2 regions of the Pinisolibacter sp. DMC100 genome follow, and region 1 is predicted to be linked to the other one. Evidence: predicted binding sites of a transcription regulator. Region 1 holds the regulator's gene; the other holds the start of a gene.
What was found. Region 1 encodes LexA, which represses DNA repair genes until DNA is damaged. Its sites were predicted from a motif close to TGTTCNNNNTGTGTTCNG; they were not measured.

Region 2: dnaE (DNA polymerase III subunit alpha) is a predicted target of LexA. The motif match lies at 5,414-5,431, and genes of this name have one in related genera.

Annotation. Positions count from the first base shown of each region.
Region 1 is NZ_JBQUZT010000002.1:384,769-392,727, forward strand. Features, by position in the region: gene ACT541_RS10675 (ComEC/Rec2 family competence protein) at 1-2,241, shown strand, start outside; gene lexA (transcriptional repressor LexA) at 2,494-3,222, opposite strand; gene ACT541_RS10685 (hypothetical protein) at 3,485-5,290, opposite strand; gene ACT541_RS10690 (glycosyltransferase) at 5,386-6,507, shown strand; gene ACT541_RS10695 (molybdopterin molybdotransferase MoeA) at 6,514-7,728, opposite strand; gene moaC (cyclic pyranopterin monophosphate synthase MoaC) at 7,733-7,959, opposite strand, start outside.
Region 2 is NZ_JBQUZT010000002.1:597,140-605,098, reverse strand. Features, by position in the region: gene ACT541_RS11655 (YcbK family protein) at 1-242, opposite strand, end outside; gene ACT541_RS11650 (hypothetical protein) at 461-1,630, opposite strand; gene ACT541_RS11645 (EAL domain-containing protein) at 1,922-3,475, shown strand; gene ACT541_RS11640 (EamA family transporter) at 3,514-4,350, shown strand; gene ACT541_RS11635 (hypothetical protein) at 4,385-4,591, opposite strand; gene dnaE (DNA polymerase III subunit alpha) at 5,699-7,959, shown strand, end outside.

The sequences.
Region 1 (7,959 bases):
CGCGTCGTCGATCTGGATGCCACCGCCAAGGGCGGTACGCGGCTGACCGTCGACGTCGGACGCATGGAGGGCGGCGGGCTTTCTCCCGCGACGACGCCGGCGCGCGTCACCGCGACGCTCGCCGCCGGCCGCGAGGCGCCGGGCATGGGCGAGGCCGTCACCTTCAAGGCGCGGCTGAAGCCGCCGGACGGGCCGGTGCTGCCGGGCGGCTACGACTTCGCCCGGCGGGCGTGGTTCGAGGGGCGCGGGGCGGGCGGTTACGTCCTCGGGCGGACTCATCCGGGCGAGACGGCGGCGCCGGGCCTCGTCGATCGCCTCGTCGCGCCGATCGGCGATCTGCGCCACCGGGTCGCCGAACGCGTCCGCGCCGGGCTTCCCGGCGGCGCCGGCGCGATCGCCGCGGCGATCATGGTGGGCGAGCAGCGGGCGATCCCGGAGAGCGTCGGCGAGCCGCTGCGCGCCTCCGGTCTCACCCACATCGTGTCGATCTCCGGCCTGCACATGAGCCTCGTCGCCGGCGGCGTGATGATCGTGCTGCGCATGCTCATGGCGCTGTCGCCGCGGCTGGCGCTCGACCATCCGATCCGCAAATGGGCGGCGGCGGCGGCCTTCGTCGCGGCGACCTTCTACCTGTTGATGTCGGGCATGCAGGTGGCGGCGCTGCGCTCGCACATCATGGTGTCGATCGCGCTGCTCGCGGTGATCGTCGATCGGCCGGCGATCACCATGCACACGGTGGCGGTGGCGGCGGTCGGCATCCTCGTCTTCGACCCGGAAGCGGCGATGGAGCCGAGCTTCCAGATGTCGTTCCTGGCGGTGATCGCGCTGGTCGCCTCGTGGGACCTGTGGCAGATCCGCGTCGCGGCGCGGCCGCCGCGGCCGGAGGTGCGCGGACCGATCGTCCATGCGCTGGTCTCCGCCTGGCACCATGCCGAGGGCCTCGCCTTTTCCTCGCTGATCGCCGGGCTCGCGACCGCGCCGGTGATCGCCGGCATCTTCTATCGCGGCGCGCCCTATTCGATCCTCGCCAACATGGTGGTGCTGCCGGTCGTCGGCATGGCCGTGATGCCGGCCGCCGTCGTGGCCTTTCTCGCCATGCCCTTCGGGCTCGAGGCGCTGCCGCTGTGGGTGATGGGGCTCGGGATCGACTGGATGGTGGCGGTCGGGCGCTGGACCTCGGCGCTACCGGGCGGCGGCGGTCTCCTCGGCGCACCGCACTGGGCGGCGATGCCGCTCGGCGTCGCGGCGGTGCTGTGGCTGTCGCTGTGGCGCTCGCGGATCCGCCTCGTCGGCCTGGTGCCGGGCGTGCTGTCGATCGTCCTCCTCGGCTTCGGCCCGCGGCCCGACGTGATGATCGGCCGCCACGGCTCGCCGGTCGCGGTGCGCGGCGACGACGGGCGGCTGCACGTGCTGGCGACGAAGGACGACGCCTTCGACACGGCGATCTGGCTCGCCGCCGATGCCGATCCGCGCGACCCGCGAGCGCCCGGCATCGCCGACGGCTGGCGCTGCGACGCGATCGGCTGCGCCTTCGTCCGGGGCGGCGAAGGCGCGGTCGGGACCGGCGCGAGAGACGTGGAGTCGAGTGCGGAGACGTCGGTCGAAGGGCTCGCCGACGGGCGAAGTGAGGGCGCGCGCGGCTCGGCAGGCGGGCCTTCGTCCGATCGGGGGCGGCCGCCTCTGCGGGTCGTGGTGGTGCGCCATCCGCGCGGCTTCGTCGAGGACTGCGGCCGCGCCGACATCGTGATCTCGGCGCTCGCCGCCCCGCCGGGCTGCGCCGCGACGAGCCTGGTGCTCGACCGCGTCGCCCGGGCGAAGACCGGCGCGGTGACGATCGACGTGGCGGCGGTGCCGGTGCCCGACGGTGTCGAGTCGGACGGCACGCGGGCAGTCGAGGCGCTCGGGCGCGGGGCGAACCGGAAAGATGCGTCGCCGTCGGCCGGTGCGGTCGACCCGACGCAGGACGATGCGGCGTCCGCACCCGAGGACGGGGACCGATCGCGACCGGCAGGGCCTGCCGAGGTCACGGTCGGCGAAACGAAGCCGACGAAGAAACGTCTCACCTTCTCCGTGACGCCGAGCCTGCCGGCGTCGCCGCGGGCATGGACGCCACGAGACCCGAACGCCGTCCATGCGCTCGCCGAGGTGACGGCCGATCCGCCGGACGGCGGCGCATCCGCCGCGCCGGCGCCGGCCGAGGCGGACCTCTCCGATTCCACGGCGGTCGGCGCCGATCCCTAGACGGTCTCATGGAGCCCGAGCGCCCGGGAGGCCGGGAGGCCGATGGAAACCGCGCGAGCCTCGACCAACGATGCGGGACCGCCGCGAGCCAGCGACGCGCACGACGACTGGTGAGCCCGTTCATGGATCGGCAGAGCGACACACCTCCGCAGCCCGAGAACGATGCGTCGCCTGCTCCCGGGCCGGATCCGTCTACCGTCGGCCACCCCGAGCGCACGACGCGTCCACGCGCGGGGTGGCCGACGCGCGTCGTCAGTAGCGGCGGATGAGGCCGACGAGGCGGCCCTGCACCTTCACCCGGTCGGGGCCGAAGATGCGGGTCTCGTAGGCCGGGTTGGCGGCTTCGAGGGCGATCGAGGCACCGCGCTTGCGCAGGCGCTTCAGCGTCGCCTCCTCCTCGTCGACGAGGGCGACGACGATGTCGCCGGAATCGGCGTTGTCGCCGCGTTTGATCAGCACCGTGTCGCCGTCGAGGATGCCGGCATCGATCATCGAATCGCCGCGGACCTCGAGGGCGTAGTGTTCGCCGCCGCCCAGCAGGTCGAAGGGCACCGGAATGGCGTGGGTATAGGTCTGGATCGCCGAGATCGGCGTGCCGGCGGCGATGCGGCCCATGACCGGGATCGACACGACCTCCGCCGTCTCCTCACCGGCGGGACCCGGCATCGCGGTCGGCCGCGGCTTGCCGAGCGTGCCCTGGATCACCGAGGGCGAGAAGCCCTTCGAGCCCGGCGCGCGGGCGGGGCTGGCGAGGCCCGGCGCCACCGAATCCGGCAGGCGCACCACCTCGAGCGCCCGCGCCCGGTTGGGCAGGCGGCGGATGAAGCCGCGTTCCTCGAGCGCGGTGATCAGGCGGTGGATGCCCGACTTGGAGCGAAGGTCGAGCGCGTCCTTCATCTCGTCGAAGGAGGGGGGAACGCCGTCCTCCTTCAGACGTTCGTGGATGAACATCAGAAGTTCGAACTGTTTGCGCGTCAGCATGACCCCGTTCCCTCGCCAGCCGGCGCGACGCGATCGGCGTCCGCCCCGGCATGTTCCATCCCCGCGGACCCCGAAGAAGCCCCGCACTCGAACGTACCCGTCCGCACCATGCACTCCCACCGGCCTCTTCGGCCGGTCAGGCAGGCGACTCGCGATGGGTACAAATCACGAACTCACGCTACGCGTTCTGCGGATGTTCCGCAAGGGGGAAGCGTGAACGGCGCCGTTTCGCGCCGTGGAACGGCGTTTCGGCGCACGTCCCTCACCGCAGCTTCAGCAGCTTCCATCTGCCCGCGACGGGAATCGGCTCGAGCCACGGCGGCATGATGCCGTGGCGCAATGCTTGCGCAAGGCCCGCGGGGGCGCGGGCGGCGTAGCGTTCGAAGTCGGCCTGGCCGGGGCAGTAGGCGACGTGGGTGACGGCTCGCCGGGCGAGCACGGCGCGGGCCTCGTCGGGGGGCGAGAGCCAGGCGGCGAGGGCGTCGGCGTTGCCCTGCGTGTTGCGGTGATAGGGCGCGGCGAGGACGGCGTGGCGGGTCAGGCCCAGCACGTGGCCGCCGGTGTCGATCGTCGTCAGGGCGAGACCGGGCGGGGCGGCGCGGTCGAGGGCGGCGAGTTCGGCCGTGTCGAGACAGGCGAGGCCGGCGAGATCGGCAGGCGCGAGCGCGGGGCTCGCGGGCAGGACGACCACCCAGAAGAGCGACAGGAAGGGCAGGGCCGCCGGCAGGAGAGCGAGGCGCCAGCGCGGCGCGTCGAAGCGGGCGAGGTGGCGGCCGAGCGCGGCCAGCGCCCAGCCGGCGGCGGCGAGCGCCGGGGCGGAGGTCGAGGTCGCGGCGCGCACCTGCCACACCGTCGCGGCGAGGCCGACGGCGACGACGCCGGCGAGCGCCAGCCAGCGGACGCGGGCGACGCCGGTCTCGCGGGCAGCCGCGACGAGGGCGACGACGAGCGAGACGGCGATCGGCGCCACGGCGGCGCCGGCGGCGGCGGGATCGAGGGCGGCGAGACGGCGGAGCGACAGCGCCTCGGGCACGTCGGCGAGCCAGAAGTCGACGACGAGGCGGGGAACACCGGCGAGCGGGTCGGCGAGGCACTGCGGGAAGACGGCGACGAGGAGCCCCGCCAGCGCCGCGCCGAGGACGGCGAGGCCGATCCAGCGAGCGGGTGCGCCGAGCCGCGGGGCGAGGGTGCCCGCTACCGCGAGGCCGACGCCACCGAAGATCGCCAGTGTCAGCTGCACGGTCGAGAAGGCGTCGCAGACGGGACCGGCGGCCGGGTCGGCGAAGAGCCCCCAGGTGAGCGCGCAGGCCGCGGCGAGGCCCCCGCCGTAGAGCGCGGCGGCGCGGCCCTGGGCCGGGCTCGCGGTGGCGGCGAGGGCGTAGGCGGCGGAGATCGCCACGAGGAAGGGCAGGTTCTCGATGCTGATCGCCAACGACAGAGCCGCGGCGATGCCGGTTCCGACGGCGACGCGGGCGCGGGCCGGATCGAGCGAGACGACCAGCGCGAGGGTCGCTGCGACGAGGAGCGCGATCTGGGCGTCGTGATGGTCGACGCGGCCGAGGCGTGCCTGGGCGACGAAGGCGGTGAGCGGCGACAGGATACCGACCGCGAGACCGGCGCCCGGCCCGCCGAGACGGCGGGCGAGGGCGACGAGGAGGACCAGCGTCGCCGTGAAGATCAGCGCCGGCAGGACGAGACGCGTCGCCATCTCGGCGTCGGCGCGCGAGAGAAAGGCCGAGAACAGGCGGATCAGGCCGGCGATCGGCAGATCGACGACGCGGGTCCAGTGCATGCGCACGCCGTCGAGCGGGTTCATGCGGGTCTCGACGAGATCGCCCCAGGCCTTGCCGTCCATCCACTCGCGCACCTGCAGCATGCGCATGGCGTCGTCGGAATCGCCGAAGTCGCGGGATGCCCACAGGCCGTGGATCGCCGGCACCTGAAACAGCGCCCAGAGCGCGAGACCGGCGAGGAGCGCGACCGGCCAGGAGACGAGCGCCGCTTCGATCCGCGCGGCTGCGGGCGAGGCGGGCGTCGCGGTCGGGAGGGGGCGGGGCGCGTCGGTCAAGGCGTCGTCCGTGGCGGGGGCATCGTGGCGGGGCGCGGCGGCGGGCCCGTGGATTCATCACCCCTCAACCATTAGGAGCGAATGTTTGACGGACCATGAAGTCTCGTTCGGACGCCGCGATGCCGCTCGCCCAACCCCATGCCTTTGCTCCGGAACCCGCCGCGCGGATGCTGGCGCGTCCGTGCGAGCCGCTCTCCGACGAGGCGCTCGTCGCGGCCCTCGGCGACAGCGGTCGGCATCTCGCGGCGGCGTTGGCGGCGCGCGAGGCTCCGGAGCGTCACGAGGACGTGCCGGCCGAGGGGCCGCGCGTCGCGGTGCTGCTGCCGTGTTTCGACGAGGCCGCCTCGATCGCTCGCGTCGTGGCGGACTTCCGCGCGGCGTTGCCGGCGGCCCGCATCTGCGTCTTCGACAACGGCTCGACCGACGGCACGGCGGAAATCGCCCGGGCCGCGGGTGCCGAGGTCTTCCTCGAGCGGCGGCGCGGCAAGGGGGCGGTCGTGCGGCGGATGTTCGCCGACATCGACGCCGACGTCTATCTGATGGCCGACGGCGACGGCACCTACGATGCCGCCTCGGCGCCGAAGCTGGTCGCGGCGATCGCGGAGGAGCGCGTCGACATGGCGATCGGCACCCGCGCCGACGTGCGGCGCGAGGCGCATCGGCCGGGTCACGCCTTCGGCAATGCGGTCTTCAATCGGCTCTATGCCGGGTTCTTCGGTTCGGACTACCGCGACATCTTCTCGGGCTACCGCGCTTTCTCGCGGCGCTTCGTGAAGAGCTTTCCGGCGCTCTCCGACGGGTTCGAGATCGAGACCGAGATGAGCGTCCATGCCGGGCAGATGATGCTGCCGGTCGTCGAGATCGAGACGCCCTACGGGCGGAGGCAGGAGGGGTCTGCCTCGAAACTGTCGAGCCTGCGCGACGGCTGGCGGATCCTGAGGACCTTCGCCTATCTCCTCAAGGAGACGCGGCCGGCGGCCTTCTTCGGCCTGCCGGCGTTTGTGCTGACTATCGCGGCGCTGGTGCTCGCGGTGCCGCTCTTCGTCACCTTCGCCGAGACCGGCCTCGTGCCACGGCTGCCGACGGCGGTGCTCTGCGTCGGGATGATCCTGCTCGCGGGACTTTCCGCCACCTGCGGCATCGTGCTCGACAGCCTCGCCCGCTCGCGCGCCGAGCACAAGCGGATGCTCTATCTGGCGGTCGCCAACGGCCGCTGAGCGCCCTCAGACGTGACGCAGACGGATGATCTCGACCGGTTCGCCGGCCTCGACCGCGCGGGCGTGGATCGGCCGCACGATGAGTGCGTCGGCATCGGCGAAGCGCGACAGCAGCGAGGAATCCTGACTGTCGAGCGGCATTGCCACCAGCCGGCCCTCGGCGTCGTGACGAAGGGCTGCGCGCAGGTGGTCGGCGCGTTCGTCGTTGGCGGGCATGGCGCGACCGGCGATCGCGGTCTCGCGGGCGAGACCGGCGGGGCCGCGACCGGCCAGCGCCGCGACCAGCGGCGCGACGAAGCGCAGGCCGCAGACCAGCGAGGCGGCGGGATTGCCGGGCAGACCGAGGACGCGGATCGGTCCGCGGCGGCCGAACATCAGCGGCTTGCCGGGGCGCATCGCCAGCTTCCAGAAGTCGAAGGCGACGCCTTCGGCCTCGAGCGCACGGTGGACCAGGTCGTGATCGCCCATCGAGGCGCCGCCGAGGGTGACGAGCACGTCGATCTCGGCGGCGAAGGCGCCGGCGATGGCGGCGCGGGTGGCGGCGAGATCGTCGCGGACGATGCCGAGATCGACCACCATGCCGCCGGCGTCCTCGACGAGTGCCGCGATGCCGTAGCCGTTGGAGGCGACGATCTGGTCGGGGCCGGGCACGGTGCCGGGCGGCACCAGTTCGTCGCCGGTCGCAAGGATCGCCACACGCGTGCGGCGGCGGACCGGCACCTCGGCATGGTTCGCCGAGGCGACGAGGCCGAGATTGGTCCAGTCGAGCCGGGTGCCGGCCGCGAGGATCGGCTGGCCTTCGCGGAAGTCGATGCCGGCGGCGCGGACGTGGCGGCCGGGGGCGGCGGCGTCGGCGAAGACGACGTGATCGCCGTCGCGCGTCGCGTGCTCCTGCATGACGACGGTGTCGGCGCCCTCCGGCATCGGCGCGCCGGTGAAGATGCGGATCGCCTCGCCGGCGCGGAGCGGTCGGTCGTGGGCATGGCCGGCGGCGGCTTCGCCGACGATGGCCAGGCGGGCGCCCGGGGTGGTCGCGTCGCGCGCGGCGAGCGCCCAGCCGTCCATCGCGGCGGCGGTGAAGGGCGGCTGCGTGCGGCGCGCCGTGAGATCTTCGGCGAGAACCCGGCCGTTGGCGGCGGCGAGCGCGACGCGTTCGACCGAGACGGGCGAAACGTCGGACAGGAGGCGCGTCAGCGCGTCGTCGACCGGGGTCAGGGCCATGGGATCACTCAGCCTTCCATTCGCCGGACTTGCCGCCGGACTTCTCGAGCAGGCGGACGCCGCCGATCACCATGCCGCGGTCGACCGCCTTGGCCATGTCGTAGACCGTCAGCGCCGCGACCGAGGCCGCCGTCAGCGCCTCCATCTCGACGCCGGTCTGTCCCTTGACGCGGGCGAGCGTGGTGATCCGGATCCCCGGCAGGCTCTCGTCGGGGACGAGGTCGACGGTGA
Region 2 (7,959 bases), 210 kb from region 1:
TCGCGGAAGGCGGTCGTGTCGGCGGAGACGGAGCGCGGCGCCGACAGCGCCAGCAGCACGAAACCGGCGACCGCCGCACCGGCGCCGAGCGTCCCGCCGGCCAGCGCGTGACCGACGTGGACATGCCCGATCGCGTCGCGCAGGCGCACCAAGACCCCCGGCGCCTCGGGCGGCGGGATGTCGAGCGCGGTCGCGAAGATCGAGCGAATTCCCTTGTCCGAAGTGGCAGGCTGTCGGCTCATGCGCTCTCGGGGCTCTCGCTCTGGCAAACGGCCGCGCCTCCCTTTCGGGGAACTGCGTCGGACCCTGTCGTTGCGTCGGTGGCGGAACCTAGTCGATTTGGCGCCCGGCGTAAACACCACCGTGCCGTCCGCCCCGCGGCCCGACCGTCGAAACGGCGGAAAACCGCGAAAAAGGGGCGGCTCTTCGCCGCCCCCCGTGACGATCGGTCGTCGTCCGCTCAATCGTTGGCGGAGACCTCGGCGGCGAGCACGTTCGGCAGAGCCTGCGGCGCCGCCATGGCGGTGCCCATGATCTGGCCGAAGGAGACCGGCGTCGCCGGCTTGGCGGCGATGGTCAGCGACTTCGGCGTGTCGAGGAAGGTGCCGGCGGCGGCGGCCACCTTCTTCTCGAAGTCCTTGTTGCCCATCATCGACAGCACGGCCGGGATCAGCAGCTTGAGCTGCTTGGCGTAGGTCTTGGAATCGGTGCCCTGCTCCTTGGCCTGCATGTCGAGCACGCGGGTGGCGAGCGAGCCGTCGTTCCAGCGCAGCGTCAACTTCTCGACGGTCAGGCCCTGGAGGATCTCCATCTCCTTGGCGTTGTCGCCGTCGGCCTTCTTCAGCGCGTCGACGGTCGCCGGCGTCAGGCCGCCGATCACGCCGGAGAGACGGAGCTCGCCGGCCTGCGCCGCGCCCACCGTGATGCGGGCGATGTCGAGACGGCCGGTCTTGTCGTCCCAGGTCCCCTCGAAGCCCGCGTCGATCGACAGCTTCTCGTAGCCGAGCGCACGAGCGGGTGCGAGGTCGGGATCCTTCGGGTCGAGCGTCACCTCGATGCCCTTGAGGTCGAAGGCGGCCTTGCGCGGCGTGTCGCCGACATAGTCGGAGGCGGCGAAGGAGACCGAGGCGATCGGCACCTTCTTGCCGTCCTCGGTGTCGACGACGAGGCCCGTGGCGACGGCCTTCTCGACCCGCTCGCCGGTGATCTTGCCCGGCACGACCTTGGCCGGCGCGACGCCGTGGTAGTTGGTGAGCACCAGTTTCTCGGCCGCGATCCTGGCGTCGTCGCCCTCGATGCGCACGCCCTCGGCGGCGATCTCGGCGGCGTCGTAGCCGCCGTCTGCGGACGGAACCGCGCCGGTCCAGGTGGTCTTGGCGACGCTCATCGTCGTCTTCTTGCCTTCGACCTCGGAGGCGACGCGGGTGTCGGAGACGACGAAGCGGGCGTCGTCGCCCTCGACCTTGCCGAAGACGACCTCCTTGGCGCCGCTCGCCTTCAGCGACTGCGTCGTCATCTCGATGATCTTGTCGCGGGTGCTCTGGGCGAGTGCCGGCGCGGCGAGGGGCAGCGAGACGCCGATCACCAGCGAGGCCGCGAAGAGGCGAAGGGAACGACGGGGAGTGGACATGGCCAGGCCTCGTTGAAAGAGAGCGAATGAACGAACGACAGAATGCGGCGCGCGCGATCGAGTGCCCGTGCCGTGTGGCGGAATTGCGATTCGGCCGAGGGTGGACCGCATCGCGTGCGAAAGCAATCGAGCCGAGCGTCGTAAACGCCCGGAATTCGGCGCCTTCCGGCCGTTCCGTCGGCTGCGTTCAGTCCCTGTTTACCACGTGCGTCCAAACTCGGCGGCGAACGGGGATCGGATCGAACGGTGACCAGTCGCGGCCTTCTTCTTCTCTCGGCAGTCGGTATTGCCGTGATCATCGGTGTCGCGCCCTTCGTGCTCGGTCACTGGGTGCTGACGACCCATGCCGAGCGCTTCGGCCGCGACGAGATCTCCGCCGTCGCCGCCCGCCAGCTCGAGCGCGCCGAAGTCGTGACCGCCGAGGCGATCTCGGTGCTGCGCGAGGCCGATCGCGCCGGGCTGTCGACCTGCCGGCCGGAAGATCTCGCCCTGCTCGGCGAGAAGGCTGCGCGTTCGCAGTACATTCGCCGCATCGGCATCGTCGACGCCACCGGCCTGCCGATGTGTTTCGACCCGCCCCCCGCCCGTCGCCGCGGCGCCGCGCTCTTCCGCCCCGATCCCGCCCGCGCCGTGACGCTCGCCGTGCTCGACTCCGAGGTCGTGCCGGATGCCGCCAAGGGGACGGTCGTCGTCGCCTGGCGCACGTCGGTCGGTGTCCATCTCGTCGCCGAGATCGCGCCCTCGATGCTCGACCTCGACGGCGGCGCCGCCTATCTCCGCGGCTCCCGCTCGGTGACGGTGGAACTCGGCGGCGGCGTCTGGGCCGCCTGGGGAGGTCGTACCGACCAGGGCGAGGCGATGGTGGCGGAGGCGCGCTCCGACTATTTCCCGCTCACCGTCCGCGTCGAGGTCTCGCGCGCGGGCGTGGCGGAACTCGTCCGTCCGCTCGAGGCGACGCTGGCGATCGGTTCGATCGCCTCGACCGTGGTGCTGATCGGCTTCTCGCTCTGGCTCTTCCGCAAGCCGACGTCGGAAGTCGACGACGAGATCGCGGTGGCGCTCGGCCGCGCCGAGTTCGAGCCCTATTTCCAGCCGGTGATGAACATCGACACCGGCCGCATCGAGGGCTGCGAGATGCTGGCACGCTGGATCCGGCCGGACGGCACCACCGTCTCGCCCGGCGCCTTCATGCCCTATGTCGAGAGCTCCGGCCACGTCTTCGAGATGACGCGCCAGCTGATGCGCAAGTCGCTGGCCGCCCTCGGCGCCTTCTATTCCGCCAACCCCGATCTCAAGCTGTCGATCAACCTCTTCGCCGGTCATTTCGACGATCACCAGATCATCGAGGACATCGAGGCGATCTTCGGCGACGGGCCGATCGCCTACGATCAGCTGGTCTTCGAGGTGACCGAGCGCTATCCGCTGCGCGACGTGCCGCAGGCCCGCCGCATCATCGCCGAGATGCATTCGCTCGGCTGCCGCGTCGCCCTCGACGACACCGGCACCGGCCACGGCGGCCTCGCCTACATCCAGCAGCTCGGCATCGACATCGTGAAGATCGACAAGATGTTCGTCGACGCCATGGGCGCCGATCTCGGCGCCTCGACCATCGTCGACGTGCTGGTCGAACTCGCCAACTCGCTCGACATGGGCGTCGTCGCCGAGGGCGTCGAGACCCAGGAACAGCTCGAGCGCCTGCGCGCCAAGGGCGTGACCTCGGCGCAAGGGTATGTCTTCGCCCCCGCGCTCCCGGCCGACCTCTTCGTCGACCTCGCCGCCTCGATGGTGCGCCCGCATCTCGAGTTCGACGACGACGATCTGGCCGGTACGGAAGACGCCGCCTGACCCCTTGTCTTTGCCGGCAAACGAGGTGACGAAGGGCGATGAGCCTCTTCGTCTTTCTCGCCGTCCTCGCCGCCGCCGCCGTCCATGCCGGCTGGAACGCCCTCGTCAAGAGCGCGCAGGACAAGGCCACGACCACCGTCCTGGTCGCCACCGGTTCGGGTCTCCTCGGCCTCGTCGTCGCGCCCTTCCTGCCGCCGCCGGCGCCCGCCGCCTGGCCCTGGCTCGCGGCCTCCGCGGTGTTGCAGGTGGTCTATTTCGCGCTGATGGCGGGCGCCTATCGCCTCGTCGACCTGACCGTCGCCTATCCGCTGATGCGCGGCGCCGCCCCGGTGATCGTGGCGATCGCCGGCGTCGGTGTCTTCGGCGAGGTGCCCTCGACCGCCGGCTGGATCGGCGTCGTGATGGTCGGCGCCGGCATCGGCGGTCTGGTCTTCGCCGGGCGCGGTCGCGGCAGCTTCGGCGGCATCGCGCTGGCGCTTCTGAATGCACTCTTCATCGCCGGCTACACCATCACCGACGGCCAGGGCGTGCGCCTCTCCGGCTCGCCGATCGCCTATGCGCTGTGGGGCGCGGCCCTCGCCGCCCTGCCGCTGGTCGGCTGGAGCCTCGCGACGCGGCCGGCGATCCTGCTCACCGCACTGAAGGGCAGGGCGGCGATCGGCCTTCTCGGCGGCATGGCGTCGATGGTCTCCTACGGCGTCGCCGTCTGGGCGATGACGCAGGCCCCGGTGGCGCTGGTGGCGGCGCTGCGCGAGACGTCGATCGTCTTCGCGCTGATCCTCGGCCGCGTGCTCTTCCGCGAACGCCTCGGTTGGATCCATCTCGCCGCCGTGGCCGTGGTCGTCACCGGCGTGGCGATGTTGCGGGGTGGGTGAGGGGAGTGTCTCGCCGCCGAGCGCAACCTGCGCCTCACGGAACCCGAGGCTTCCCGTCGTTCTCGAGGTCTTCGACGACGATCGTCGCATGTTCGAGCCGAATGACGAGCTCGTCGAGCTTCGTCGCGGTGATGTCCTCGCCGCTCGGCGATCGCAGCGTGGCGCCCGCCCGGTATTCCTCGATCTCGCGTCGGAGGAAGGCCTGCTCGGTGACCGCCCACTGCTGAAGCCTGCGCGTCATGGCCACCTCTTGCGCTCGAGTCCACCCGTTCCGACCCTGCCGTGGCCCCCCGCCGCTGCAGCGCGGCCGACGGCACCCCGTGTCGTCGCGCCGACCGTCGTCGATCTCTCCGCGGCCTACACCCGCCCGCGCCGGCGACGACGGCGCCCGATCTCCGAGGCGTCGATCTCACGCCGCGCCGGCGTGGCCCGCTCGACCGCCGCCGACACCGACGGCGTCTTCCGATCCGCGCGGCGCCGAACGCGCCCGCTTCGCAAGCGCCCGAGCGACCGCCGCACACCCTGCCGTCGAGCCGCCGCGACGCGTTCGATGGTCCCGCCCGGCCGAGATCTACCACAGTCGCCGCGCCTGGCTTGCCGAGCCCGGAGGCTCGCACTGCCCGGTCCGGCGCCCGACGCTCGGTCCGAGGTCTCGTCGCCGAGGCCGGTGCACCGTCGCCCGATGCGGGGTCTCATCGCAGAGTCCCTGTGTCGGCATCGCCCGGTCCGAAGTCCGCGTGCCGGGTCCGGTGCCAGCCACCGGCGGTGACCGTCGTCGAACCCGGTATCCCGTCATCGACGCCGACGCCACGTCGTCGGGCCTGCATCCCGTCGCCGGCCCCCGGCGTGGGTCGCCCCGCCATTCCTCTCGAAAATCACCTCTTGACGATGGAACAAAACACGAACATACTTGTGGATATCCGGTGGATGAAAGCGGAGGAGATGGACATGGGAAACGCTGTTCGTGGTCTCGCTCGGGATGCCTTTTCGCTGGGCGCCGTCGTGTCCTTCGTCGCCATGATCGCCATGTGGGGCGAGGCGATCGGCAGGGCCGCCTTCTACTGAGAACATATCACGAACCTTCGCTGCGCGAAAGGGCGCGTGGCGGGCTAGGACGTCGCACGCGACGGTGTGTGACGGCGACGTGAGACGGGGGCGCGTGAGGACGGCGAGGCCGCGAGGTGGGCCGAGCCCGTGGGCGAGATCGGTCCGACGCCCGTCGGCGCGGGATAACGGGGATGATCCTTCCGTCGCGCGGGGTCGCGGACCGATCCGTGGTTTGATCCGCTTCCGCCCGGCGCTAGTTTGAGCGCTTCGGATGCGGGCGAGTCGTCGCGAGGAGGGTGTCATGGCCGAGGCAACGGCGAGCGAGGGCGGGAAGGCCGGCGTCGGCTTCGTGCATCTGCGCTGCCATTCGGCCTATTCGCTGCTCGAAGGCGCGATGCCGCTCGGCAGGCTGCTCGATCTCGCCAAGGCCGACCATCAGCCGGCGATGGGGCTCTGCGACACCGGCAATCTCTTCGGCGCGCTGGAGTTCTCCGAAAAGGCGACCGACAAGGGCATCCAGCCGATCGCCGCCTGCCAGATCGCCGTCGATTTCGTCGACCAGACCGCCGAGCCCGGCCGCCGCCCGGTGATGCACGAGCGCCTGCCGAGCCTCGTCTTCATCGCCCGCGACGAACGCGGCTGGGAAAACCTCGTCCGCCTCGTCTCACGCTCCTATACCGGCACCGAGGGCGCCGAGCCGCCGCATGTCGAGCCCGACGATCTCGCCGAGTTCCACGAGGGCCTGATCGTGCTGACCGGCGGTCCGACCGGCCCGATCGACCGGGCGATCGTCGGCGGCCGCACCGATCTCGCCCGCAAGCGGGTGGAGACGCTCGCGAAGATCTTCGGCGATCGGCTCTACGTCGAGATCCAGCGCCACGGCCTCGAGGAGGAGAAGCTCGCCGAACCGGTGCTGATCGACATCGCCTACGACCTCGGTCTGCCGCTGGTCGCCACCAACGAGCCGTTCTTCGCCGTCCGCGACGACTTCGAGGCCCACGACGCGCTGATCGCCATCGCCGAGGGCCGCGTCATCGCCGAGGAGGACCGCCGCCGGCTGACGCCCGAGCACTATTTCAAGTCGCGCGCCGAGATGGTGAAGCTCTTCGCCGATCTGCCCGAAGCGCTCGCCTCGACGATCGAGATCGCGCGGCGCTGCGCCTATCGCACGGTGAAGCGCAAGCCGCTGCTGCCGCGCTTCACCGGCTCGGGCGCCGACGCCGAGGTGGCGGAGGCGAAGGAACTGCGTGCCCAGGCCACCGCCGGTCTCGACCACCGCCTCGCCGCCCACGGCATCGCGCCGGGCCGCACCGAGCAGGACTACCGCGACCGGCTCGAGTTCGAGCTCGGCATCATCGAGAAGATGAAGTTCCCCGGCTACTTCCTGATCGTGTCGGACTTCATCAAATGGGCCAAGGCGCACGGCATTCCGGTCGGCCCCGGCCGTGGTTCGGGCGCAGGCTCGCTGGTGGCGTGGTGCCTCACCATCACCGATCTCGATCCCCTGCGTTTCGCGCTGCTGTTCGAGCGCTTCCTCAACCCCGAACGCGTGTCGATGCCCGACTTCGACATCGACTTCTGCCAGGACCGCCGCGAAGAGGTCATTCGCTACGTCCAGGAGAAATACGGCCGCGATCAGGTCGCCCAGATCATCACCTTCGGTTCGCTGCAGGCGCGCGCCGTGCTGCGCGACGTCGGCCGCGTGCTGCAGATGCCCTACGGCCAGGTCGACCGGCTCTGCAAGCTCGTGCCGCAGAACCCGGCCAATCCGGTGACGCTGAAACAGGCGCTCGAGGGCGAGCCCAAGCTGCAGGAGGCGCGGGCGGAGGAGCCGATCGTCGAGCGGCTCCTCGACATCTCGCTGAAGCTCGAGGGTCTCTATCGCCACGCCTCGACGCATGCCGCCGGCGTGGTGATCGGCGACCGGCCGCTCGACCGGCTGGTGCCGCTCTACCGCGATCCGCGCTCCGACATGCCGGTCACCCAGTACAACATGAAATGGGTGGAGAGCGCCGGCCTGGTGAAGTTCGACTTCCTCGGCCTGAAGACGCTGACGACGCTGCAGACCGGCGTGAAGCTGATCGAGCGCAAGGGGGTGAACGTCGATCTCGCCGCCCTGCCGCTCGACGATCCACCGACCTACGCGCTCCTGGCCAAGGGCGAGACGGTCGGGGTGTTCCAGCTGGAATCCACCGGCATGCGCAAGGCGATCGCCGACATCGAACCGGATCGCTTCGAGGACATCATCGCGCTGGTCGCGCTCTACCGGCCGGGCCCGATGGCCAACATCCCGGTCTACGGCGCGCGCAAGCGCGGCGAGGAAAAGCCCGACTACATGCATCCGCTGCTGGAGCCGGTGCTGAAGGAGACCTTCGGCATCATCGTCTACCAGGAGCAGGTGATGCAGATCGCGCAGATCCTCTCCGGCTATTCGCTCGGCGAAGCCGACCTTCTGCGCCGCGCCATGGGCAAGAAGATCAAGGCGGAGATGGACACCCAGCGCATCCGCTTCGTCGACGGCGCCCTGAAACAGGGGCTGACGAAGGAGCATGCCGACACGAT